4 regions of the Lacticaseibacillus sp. YLM2-1 genome follow, and region 2 is predicted to be linked to each of the others. Evidence: predicted binding sites of a transcription regulator. Region 2 holds the regulator's gene; each other region holds the start of a gene.
What was found. The regulator CtsR, encoded in region 2, represses protease genes until heat stress. The targets are predictions, from matches to a motif close to TTGGTCAAAAAAGGTCAAANA.
Positions count from the first base shown of each region.

Region 1: the regulator CtsR is predicted to act here: its motif matches at 1,201-1,221, upstream of clpP (ATP-dependent Clp endopeptidase proteolytic subunit ClpP).
Region 3: the regulator CtsR is predicted to act here: its motif matches at 1,116-1,136, upstream of AC07KQ_RS08765 (ATP-dependent Clp protease ATP-binding subunit).
Region 4: the regulator CtsR is predicted to act here: its motif matches at 851-871, upstream of clpB (ATP-dependent chaperone ClpB).

Region 1 covers NZ_CM152617.1:980,172-982,370, reverse strand. Annotated here, with positions in the region: tRNA gene AC07KQ_RS04755 (tRNA-Arg) at 374-445, opposite strand; gene clpP (ATP-dependent Clp endopeptidase proteolytic subunit ClpP) at 549-1,139, opposite strand; gene AC07KQ_RS04745 (MarR family winged helix-turn-helix transcriptional regulator) at 1,256-1,711, opposite strand; gene whiA (DNA-binding protein WhiA) at 2,097-2,199, opposite strand, start outside.
Region 2 covers NZ_CM152617.1:2,508,271-2,510,469, reverse strand. Annotated here, with positions in the region: tRNA gene AC07KQ_RS12175 (tRNA-Val) at 1-31, shown strand, start outside; tRNA gene AC07KQ_RS12170 (tRNA-Lys) at 34-106, shown strand; tRNA gene AC07KQ_RS12165 (tRNA-Leu) at 124-206, shown strand; tRNA gene AC07KQ_RS12160 (tRNA-Gly) at 282-353, shown strand; tRNA gene AC07KQ_RS12155 (tRNA-Leu) at 365-450, shown strand; tRNA gene AC07KQ_RS12150 (tRNA-Arg) at 462-535, shown strand; tRNA gene AC07KQ_RS12145 (tRNA-Gly) at 585-656, shown strand; tRNA gene AC07KQ_RS12140 (tRNA-Pro) at 661-734, shown strand; gene AC07KQ_RS12135 (CtsR family transcriptional regulator) at 860-1,327, shown strand; gene AC07KQ_RS12130 (ATP-dependent Clp protease ATP-binding subunit) at 1,367-2,199, shown strand, end outside.
Region 3 covers NZ_CM152617.1:1,799,961-1,802,159, reverse strand. Annotated here, with positions in the region: gene AC07KQ_RS08765 (ATP-dependent Clp protease ATP-binding subunit) at 1-1,067, opposite strand, end outside; gene AC07KQ_RS08760 (hypothetical protein) at 1,287-1,478, shown strand; gene AC07KQ_RS08755 (phosphocarrier protein HPr) at 1,622-1,888, shown strand; gene ptsP (phosphoenolpyruvate--protein phosphotransferase) at 1,888-2,199, shown strand, end outside.
Region 4 covers NZ_CM152617.1:1,393,103-1,395,301, forward strand. Annotated here, with positions in the region: gene AC07KQ_RS06785 (SDR family NAD(P)-dependent oxidoreductase) at 1-230, shown strand, start outside; gene AC07KQ_RS06790 (LapA family protein) at 244-579, shown strand; gene clpB (ATP-dependent chaperone ClpB) at 936-2,199, shown strand, end outside.

The DNA.
Region 1 (2,199 bases), 1.4 Mb from region 2:
GGCGGGTTTTTTTGAAAGCGGGTTTCGGGTTGTTTCTAATGGAATTTTCATGCTGGGAAAAGTGATTCAGTTTGTGTCTTAGTTCAGTAGTGACAAGGGTTGGTTTTATTCCCGTTCGTTATATAATGAGCAGTTTCCAAGTCATAATGTTAGCGTTTGCAAAAATAGCCACCGAATCTCTCATCAAGCACCCGAGCAATGAACGGTGAAGATCGTCGCTGCAATTCGGATCTCAGGCTATCACTTATCGGCGTTTTAGCATGATGCATGTCACGCCTCTATCCTGTTTTGAATGTTTTTAATTTTAAACAAAACAAAAACCCCGATTACTCGGGGTTATGCTGTCCTACCTTTTCCCATTTAACCGGGTTTCTGCGCAGCCCGGGAGTCGAACCCGGATTTCGAGAACCGGAATCTCACGTGCGATCCATTACACTAACCGCGCAAGTACCTAATTATATTACTCAATATGCCCTCGCTTTGCAAGTCTTTTCGGGGAAACAAAAACGCGTTGCCACGATATGGCAACGCGCTTTTCTTTTTACAGCTTATTTTTGCGTATTTTTGTTGACCAAGATATCATCGATTAAGCCGTAATCCTTGGCTTCCTGAGCGCTCATATAATGATCACGCTCGGTGTCCTTCTTGATTTGCTCAATCGTTTGACCAGTTGCGTCAGCCAAAATTTGGTTCATCTTGCGACGTGTCTTCAAGATTTCTTCAGCAGCGATTTCAATTTCGGTCTGCTGACCTTGGGCACCGCCTGAAGGTTGATGGATCAGGATGGTTGAGTTCGGCAATGCGAACCGCTTCCCTTTCGTCCCACCAGCCAGCAAAACGGACGCCATTGAGGCAGCCATCCCGATAGCGATCGTCTGCACATCTGACTTGATGAAGTTCATCGTATCCAGCATCGCCAAGCCACTGGTGATAACACCACCGGGACTGTTGATGTAGAGATAGATATCCTTTTCAGAGTCTTGCGCGTCCAAGAAAAGCAGTTGCGCGATGACAGAATTGGCCATTTGATCATTGACTTCACCGGATAACATAATGATTCGGTCTTTTAATAGACGTGAGTAAATGTCGTAAGCACGTTCGCCACGACTAGTTTGTTCAACGACGGTAGGTACTAGCATGTCCTAACCTCCTGATAATCGTTATTAGCACTCTTAAAAGTACAGTGCTAAGTATACAACTAAAGTCAAATAAGGTCAAAGATTTAGGTAAAAATCTTTGACCTTATTTTTGGGCGTTACGCTTCTGGAAAAGCGCCGTCGGGAATAGCGCTTAAATGGTCATCAACCCGACTGACCTCGGACTTAATATGGTCATACTCAGGCTTAGGAAGGTTCATTAATTCCATGCAGGAGCCAACGTGTTCAAAAATCTGATCACGGGCGTCCAGCGCCTTTTGGGTCAGGCTGACGTCAACTCGCCGCTCGTCTTCAGTGGAACGCTTGCGACTGATCCAGCCATCTTTTTCAAGCCGTTTCATTAACGGCGTCAAAGTACCGCTATCCAGTTCAAGTGTTTGTCCAACTTGCTTAACCGACATTGTGCCATGTTCATATAGCGACAATAACGTGATGTACTGCGGATAGGTTAACTTGAACGGGGCTAGCGCTTGTGAATAGAAATGATTGTATTGTTTTTGTGCTTTGTAAATCGCAAAACAAAGCTGTTCGTTCAAAGTAATCGGTTTAACCATGCTGCTTCCTCCTAAAACTTACCTTTAAACGCGCGAACAGCTCGCAATAGCCGTCCACACTGTGAAAAATGCGCTCATCTATCAATTATTAGCCACCATCAACACCGACGGGGCTCACGTCATTGCTTCAAGACAGTCATCTCAAAAAAGCGATGGCGCTTCTCTCTGGTTGCCAAGATCATCACGGCTCCTTCAAACAAGTCGTCGCCAAAGGGATACATCCAAGCTAAAAGACATCGACATGCGTCCAAAACAGTCAATCTTCAGCAAAAAAATAACTTGATGTCGGTTACATTGTACACGATTAGCTTGAGGAAACAAAGGGATTGATTTGTTGATTGTCAACACCCGATTATGATGAACGCAGCCCACTTCGCATTAGTGCTCAAGCGTCTTCTGGTTGTTGATACCCTTCAGCAATCTGATTCAATTTCCGCAACCGGTGATTGACCCCAGACTTTGAAATTTGGCCGCTCGGCATCATCGCT
Region 2 (2,199 bases):
AGGGTCACAGGTTCGAGCCCTGTATCCTCCATTGAGCCGTTAGCTCAGTTGGTAGAGCAACTGACTTTTAATCAGTGGGTCGACAGTTCGAGCCTGTCACGGCTCATTTTTAACCCACCTTTTGCGGGTGTGGCGGAACTGGCAGACGCGCTAGATTTAGGTTCTAGTGGTTTTTGACCGTGGGGGTTCGAGTCCCTTCACCCGCATTGTACTGTGAAGTAAAAGCTCGGTTCCAATAGGTGGTTTTTTCTCCCCGGTCTCAATAATTGAATATGCGGTATGCGGAAGTAGTTCAGTGGTAGAACATCACCTTGCCATGGTGGGGGTCGCGGGTTCGAATCCCGTCTTCCGCTTTTCACTTTATGCCGGGGTGGCGGAATTGGCAGACGCACAGGACTTAAAATCCTGCGGTCAGTGATGACCGTACCGGTTCGATCCCGGTCCTCGGCATTTTGTTGAATGCACCCATAGCGCAATTGGATAGAGTGTCTGACTACGAATCAGAAGGTTGTAGGTTCGACTCCTACTGGGTGCATCATCGACCGCTACTAAGCTGGCGCCGATTAGAACTAAATACTCGGAATGCGGAAGTAGTTCAGTGGTAGAACATCACCTTGCCATGGTGGGGGTCGCGGGTTCGAATCCCGTCTTCCGCTTCCTCGGGAAGTAGCTCAGCTTGGTAGAGCACTACGTTCGGGACGTAGGGGTCGCAAGTTCGAATCTTGTCTTCCCGATTCTTGGATCACGAATAGTCGTGGTCTTTTTTTTGCGTTCAAAGTCATAAATTTGTATAAACGGACAGATGTCAGTATAATGTGTAATAGTCAAGATTGGTCAAAGTCAAAAAGGATTGAATGACATGCAGCGTGAGAACATTTCGGACATCATTGAAACCTATCTAAAAACGATATTGGCGCAAGAAGCGGCTGTTGAAATCAGACGCGCTGAAATTGCTCGTCGTTTCAATTGCGTACCTTCACAGATCAATTATGTGATCAAAACCAGATTCACACCTGCTCGCGGTTATATCGTAGAGAGCAAACGTGGTGGCGGTGGCTATATTCGAATCGTGAAGGTCAAATTGACAGATGATCAGGATCTCATTCAGATCATGCGACAGCATATTCCAAGTCGTTTGCGGATGCGGGATGCCCGAGATTTGATTCAGGAATTGTTTGATAACGGGTTGATCGCCCGCCAGTCTGGCAACCTGATGCTCGCGGTGATGGATCATGAGACGTTGGGCATCTTCGACCAAGGGGCAGAAGAGCATCTACGATCGCGTTTGTTCCTTGCATTTTTGGATCGTTTGCGGTATGAAAGATGAAACAGTTTATCATCAGTTTTTAAAAAAGGGAGCGTGCTTATGGACAACTTATTTACCCCTAGTGCTAAAAATGTATTGCTTTTAGCCCAGGAACAAGCGAAGTACTTCCATCATCATGCTGTTGGGACAGAACATTTGCTCATGGCACTGGTCATGGAAAAAGATGGTATCGCTGGTAAGACGCTGCGTCAGTTAGGGGTCACTGAAAATGATGTCCATGACGAGATCGAGCGCTTCACAGGGTATGGGACTGTTGATGCCGCTGGTCAAGCTAGTGATAGTTATTTGCCTTACTCACCAAAAGGTAAAGAAATTTTGGCGTTTGCGGGTGACGAAGCAAAACGGTTAGGTGCTTTAAAGATCGGTACCGAGCACGTTTTGCTTGGCTTGCTACGTGAAGATGACATCTTGGCAGCACGGATTTTGCAAAACCTTGGTCTCAGTCTTTCGAAGACGCGTCAAATGGTCTTCAAGAAGATGGGGATTGCGGACACTGCAGCAAAGCGTCGTCCAATGGCACGTGGTGGTGCTCGTCAAGATGGACAAGGTACGCCAACGCTAGATGGTTTGGCGCGGGATTTGACCCAAATGGCGCGCGAGAATCGGATGGATCCGGTTGTTGGGCGTGACAAAGAAGTACGCCGGCTGATCCAGATTCTGGCACGGCGGACAAAGAACAACCCTGTACTGATTGGCGAACCTGGTGTTGGTAAAACTGCAATTGCAGAAGGCTTTGCTGAAAAAATTGTGTCTGGTAAAGTGCCGGATGACATGGTCAACAAGCGTTTGATGATGCTTGATATGGGCTCACTTGTCGCTGGCACCAAGTATCGTGGTGAGTTTGAAGATCGGCTGAAGAAGATCATTGATGA
Region 3 (2,199 bases), 710 kb from region 2:
TTGGTCTTGATCGTTTCTGGATCGACAGTGGCAATGGTCAGATTCTTCCGGGAACCTGATTCATCCAGAAGGTCAATCGCTTTGTCAGGCAAGAAACGATCTTGAATGTAACGATTGCTCAAAGTTGCAGCTGCTTCAATAGCGGCATCCGTATATTTAACATGATGAAAATCTTGATACCGCGGCTGCAGGCCTTTTAGAATCTTAATCGTCTCTTCTACAGTAGGCTCCTCAACGAGGACTGGTTGCAGACGACGAGCAAGGGCTGAATCTTTTTCAATTTGACGATATTCATTGCTAGTAGTGGCACCAACGAGCTGCAACTCGCCACGTGCTAATGCTGGTTTCAGAACATTGCCGGCATCCATACCGCCTTCAGCATTGCCAGCGCCGACGATTTCATGGATTTCATCAATAAATAAGATAATGTTCTTATTCTTTTTAAGTTCGTCAATCAATTGTTGCATACGTTGTTCGAATTGACCGCGAATGCCAGTTCCTTGAACTAGTGAAACGACATCGAGTCGGATGACATGCCGATCTTGAAGTTTTGACGGAACATCGCCATTAGCGATCTTCAATGCCAAGCCCTCAACAACAGCAGTCTTGCCGACACCGGCTTCACCAATCAGGACTGGATTATTTTTTGTTCGGCGGTTTAAGATCTCGATCACCCGTGAAATTTCTTTGTCACGACCAATGACCGGATCAATTTGACCATTCCGTGCTTGTTCAGTCAGATCAACGCCGAATTGTCCCAGCAGTCCCTTGCCACGGTTGCCATTGCGGCCGTTATTACCATTGCCGCCACGGCCTGCCTGAGTTGGCGGGGTCTGAGCATTTGGTTGTTGCGGTTGATCCATTCCCTGATTCATCGCACGGAAAATATCATCTAAGCTGCCGAAACCAAATGGATCGGTTGCATCAGTTGGTCTCATATTTCCTCCTGCTTGGTTCTTGAGTAATTGATAACAGTTTTGGCAGAGATTAATTTCCTGTCGAGTGCCATTAACAACGGTTGAAAGATGAATAGTGGCTGGATTCTTATGACAGTTTTCACACAGCATTTTGTCACAACCTTCCTATCTGTTTAGGTGCCACGTGCAGTCAAAAAAGGTTTGACCTTTCTTGACCTATGGCAATAGTATACACCCACATTTCTGGAATGCAAGCACTCTGCCACCAAGAGTGCTAAAAAGTTGCAAAAATTTCAGTGACAGCAAGCACTTGCGCTTTTTCCTTACCAGCTTTTATGCTACTCTTATTAGGTGAGGTGAGGCAAATAGATGACTCAGGATTACGTCGCTTTAATAGATGAGTTAAAGACTGGTCAGCGGGACAAAATCACGGTGACGCCAGAAACGTTCATGGCGTTTCGCGCGGCATGGACGAATTATCCTGATCGTGAAGAGATCGTGGGAATGGCTAAACGTGATGGTGTCATTGAATACCATTATCGATCAGTTGATTCTCGTTAATATAGGCGCCAAATCTGATGTGGCGCTTGTGACAAGCTTCAAAAAATGGTAAGGTTTACATGAATTGTTTTGGGTACGAATGCGCACACAAACTATTCGGAAAAAAACTAGAAATCTAGTTAATACGAAGGAGCAGATCAGTCATGGAAAAACGCGAATTTAATATTATTGCAGAAACCGGGATCCACGCACGTCCGGCAACCTTGTTGGTACAGGCAGCAAGCAAGTTCAACTCAGATATCAACTTGGAATACAAGGGTAAGAGCGTTAACTTGAAGTCTATCATGGGCGTCATGAGTTTGGGTGTTGGCCAAGGTGCCGATGTTACCATTTCTGCTGAAGGTGCAGACGAGGCTGATGCTATCGCTGCTATTACAGACACAATGAAAAAGGAAGGCTTGGCTGAATAATGGCTGAACATTTGAAGGGAATCGCTGCTAGTGATGGGATCGCCACAGCGAAGGCCTATTTACTGGTTCAACCTGATTTGTCATTCCAAAAAAAGACGGTTGATGATCCTTCAAAGGAAATCGATCGCCTGAAGCAGTCACTTGATCAAAGTAATGATGAGTTAAAGGTTATTCGAGCAAAGGCCGCTGAATCGCTTGGCGAAGAAGAGGCTCAGGTTTTTGATGCGCACATGATGATTTTGGCTGATCCTGACTTTACTGGTCAGGTAGAGACTAAGATCAAGGATGAAAAAGTCAATGCTGAGCAGGCT
Region 4 (2,199 bases), 1.1 Mb from region 2:
GACCAATTGCCACGAATTTCTTTAGCGAAGCCAATGCGTTAGACTATTTGGCTAGCGTTTCTTGGCTGGTTTTGGATCCAGATAAATTAGCGCGGCGAATTGTAGCGACATTTGGTCGACCAGTTCGGGAAATCAATGCACCGTGGTTTATGAATCTTGGCGCAGATTTTTATACCTTGTTCCCGCATTTGGGCGATTGGTTAGCTGCTGGTATGTTTAATAAGAAGTAAAGGGGTAGGTCGTATGAAGGGTCAACAACGTTTTATTATTGGGTTAGTTCTGGCATTGATTTTAATTGTTTTTGCCTTGTTGAATGGGCAAGACGTTTCGGTTAATTTCTTCGGTATTCAGCTAAAGTGGCCGTTGATAGTGATTATTGCGGTTTCCGTGTTGATAGGTGCCGTTGTGACCTGGTTGATCTCAACCAGTGCCGTTTCGAGTGCTAAAAAACAGATTCGTGAGTTGCAACAGCGGATCACGGAGCTGACAAAATCCAATAAAACTGACAAGCCAGCCCCTAAGCCAGTTCAAGCACCAAAAGAGGAACCGTCCACGGATGCGACGGATACCAAAAAGTAGACCTTTGAGGATTGAACTGTCGTACCTAGCTGTCAATAGAGTAGCCCGTGACAAAATTCTCAGTCAGACAAATAAACAAATAAAAGGAACAATTTTTCGATTGTACGATTGGAAAATTGTTCCTTTTTGCCTTCGCATAGATTATTTAATGCGATTTTAAAGACCGTAGTGCCAAAACGGAGCAATCTAGGCCACCTGAGGCTCAGTTGTGCAAGCAACACAGCGACGGGCTTCCTACGATTTTTTTAAATCATCATGAAATTTAAAAAATAGTTTGACCTTAACTGACCAATGTCGTATTGTGAAAATGAAAACTATAATGTAAGACGATATTTTTCAGGGAGGCATCCGTATTCATGAACCCAGATAATTTTACGCAAGCCGTTGCCGAAGCACTTGGCGCGGCACAACAAATTGCCCAAGTTCGCCGTCATCAAGAAATTGACATCCCACATGTCATGAAAAGCCTGGTGCAGCCTAATCAATTGGCTGAACAGATTTATCGTGAAGCCGGTGTGAATGTGCAGGGCTTGAATGCTGCGATTGATGCGGCACTGGAAGCAGAGCCTGTCGTTGAAGGCGCTAGCGCATACGGACAAAGCATGTCCCAAAACCTGTCGCAGTTACTGACAGATGCCAACAGCGTGAAGGATGAATTTGGCGATACCTATATTTCTACAGAAGCAGTCTTGCTCGCCCTTTATCAACAACGCTACAACCCGATCACCCAATTCTTGTTGAACGATGCCAAGGTTGATGCAAAGCGATTACGACAGGTGATTGAGAACCTGCGCGGTGGTGAAAAAGTAACCAGCAAAAATGCCGAAGCCTCTTATAAGAGTTTAGAAAAGTACGGTACCGATCTTGTAAAAGAAGCGCGCAGTGGCAAGATGGATCCCATCATCGGACGTGATGAAGAAATTCGCGATGTCATTCGTATTTTGAGTCGCAAAACTAAAAACAATCCAGTTTTGATTGGTGAACCGGGGGTCGGCAAAACCGCCATTGTAGAAGGTTTAGCCCAGCGGATCGTCAAAAATGATGTACCTGACAATCTGAAGAATAAAACTATCATCTCACTTGATATGGGAAGTCTTGTTGCCGGTGCGAAGTATCGCGGTGAGTTCGAGGAACGCTTGAAGGCGGTCTTAAAAGAAGTCAAAAAGAGTGAAGGCCAAATCATTCTTTTTATTGATGAAATTCACAATATTGTCGGTGCTGGTAAGGCAGAAGGCTCCATGGATGCTGGTAACTTGCTGAAGCCGATGCTGGCCCGTGGTGAATTGCATCTGATCGGTGCCACGACACTGGACGAGTACCGGGAAAACATCGAGAAAGATAAAGCCCTTGAGCGTCGGTTCCAACGGGTGCTGGTTCAGGAACCTAGTGTTGAAGATACGATCAGTATTTTGCGGGGACTGAAGGAACGATTCGAAATTTTTCATAAAGTTCGGATCCATGATACCGCGTTGGTCGCTGCAGCTACTTTGTCCAATCGGTATATCACGGATCGGTTTTTGCCTGACAAGGCGATTGATTTGGTGGATGAGGCTTGTGCCACAATTAACGTGGAAATGAACTCCCGCCCGACTGAGCTGGATGTGGCAGAGCGCAAACAGA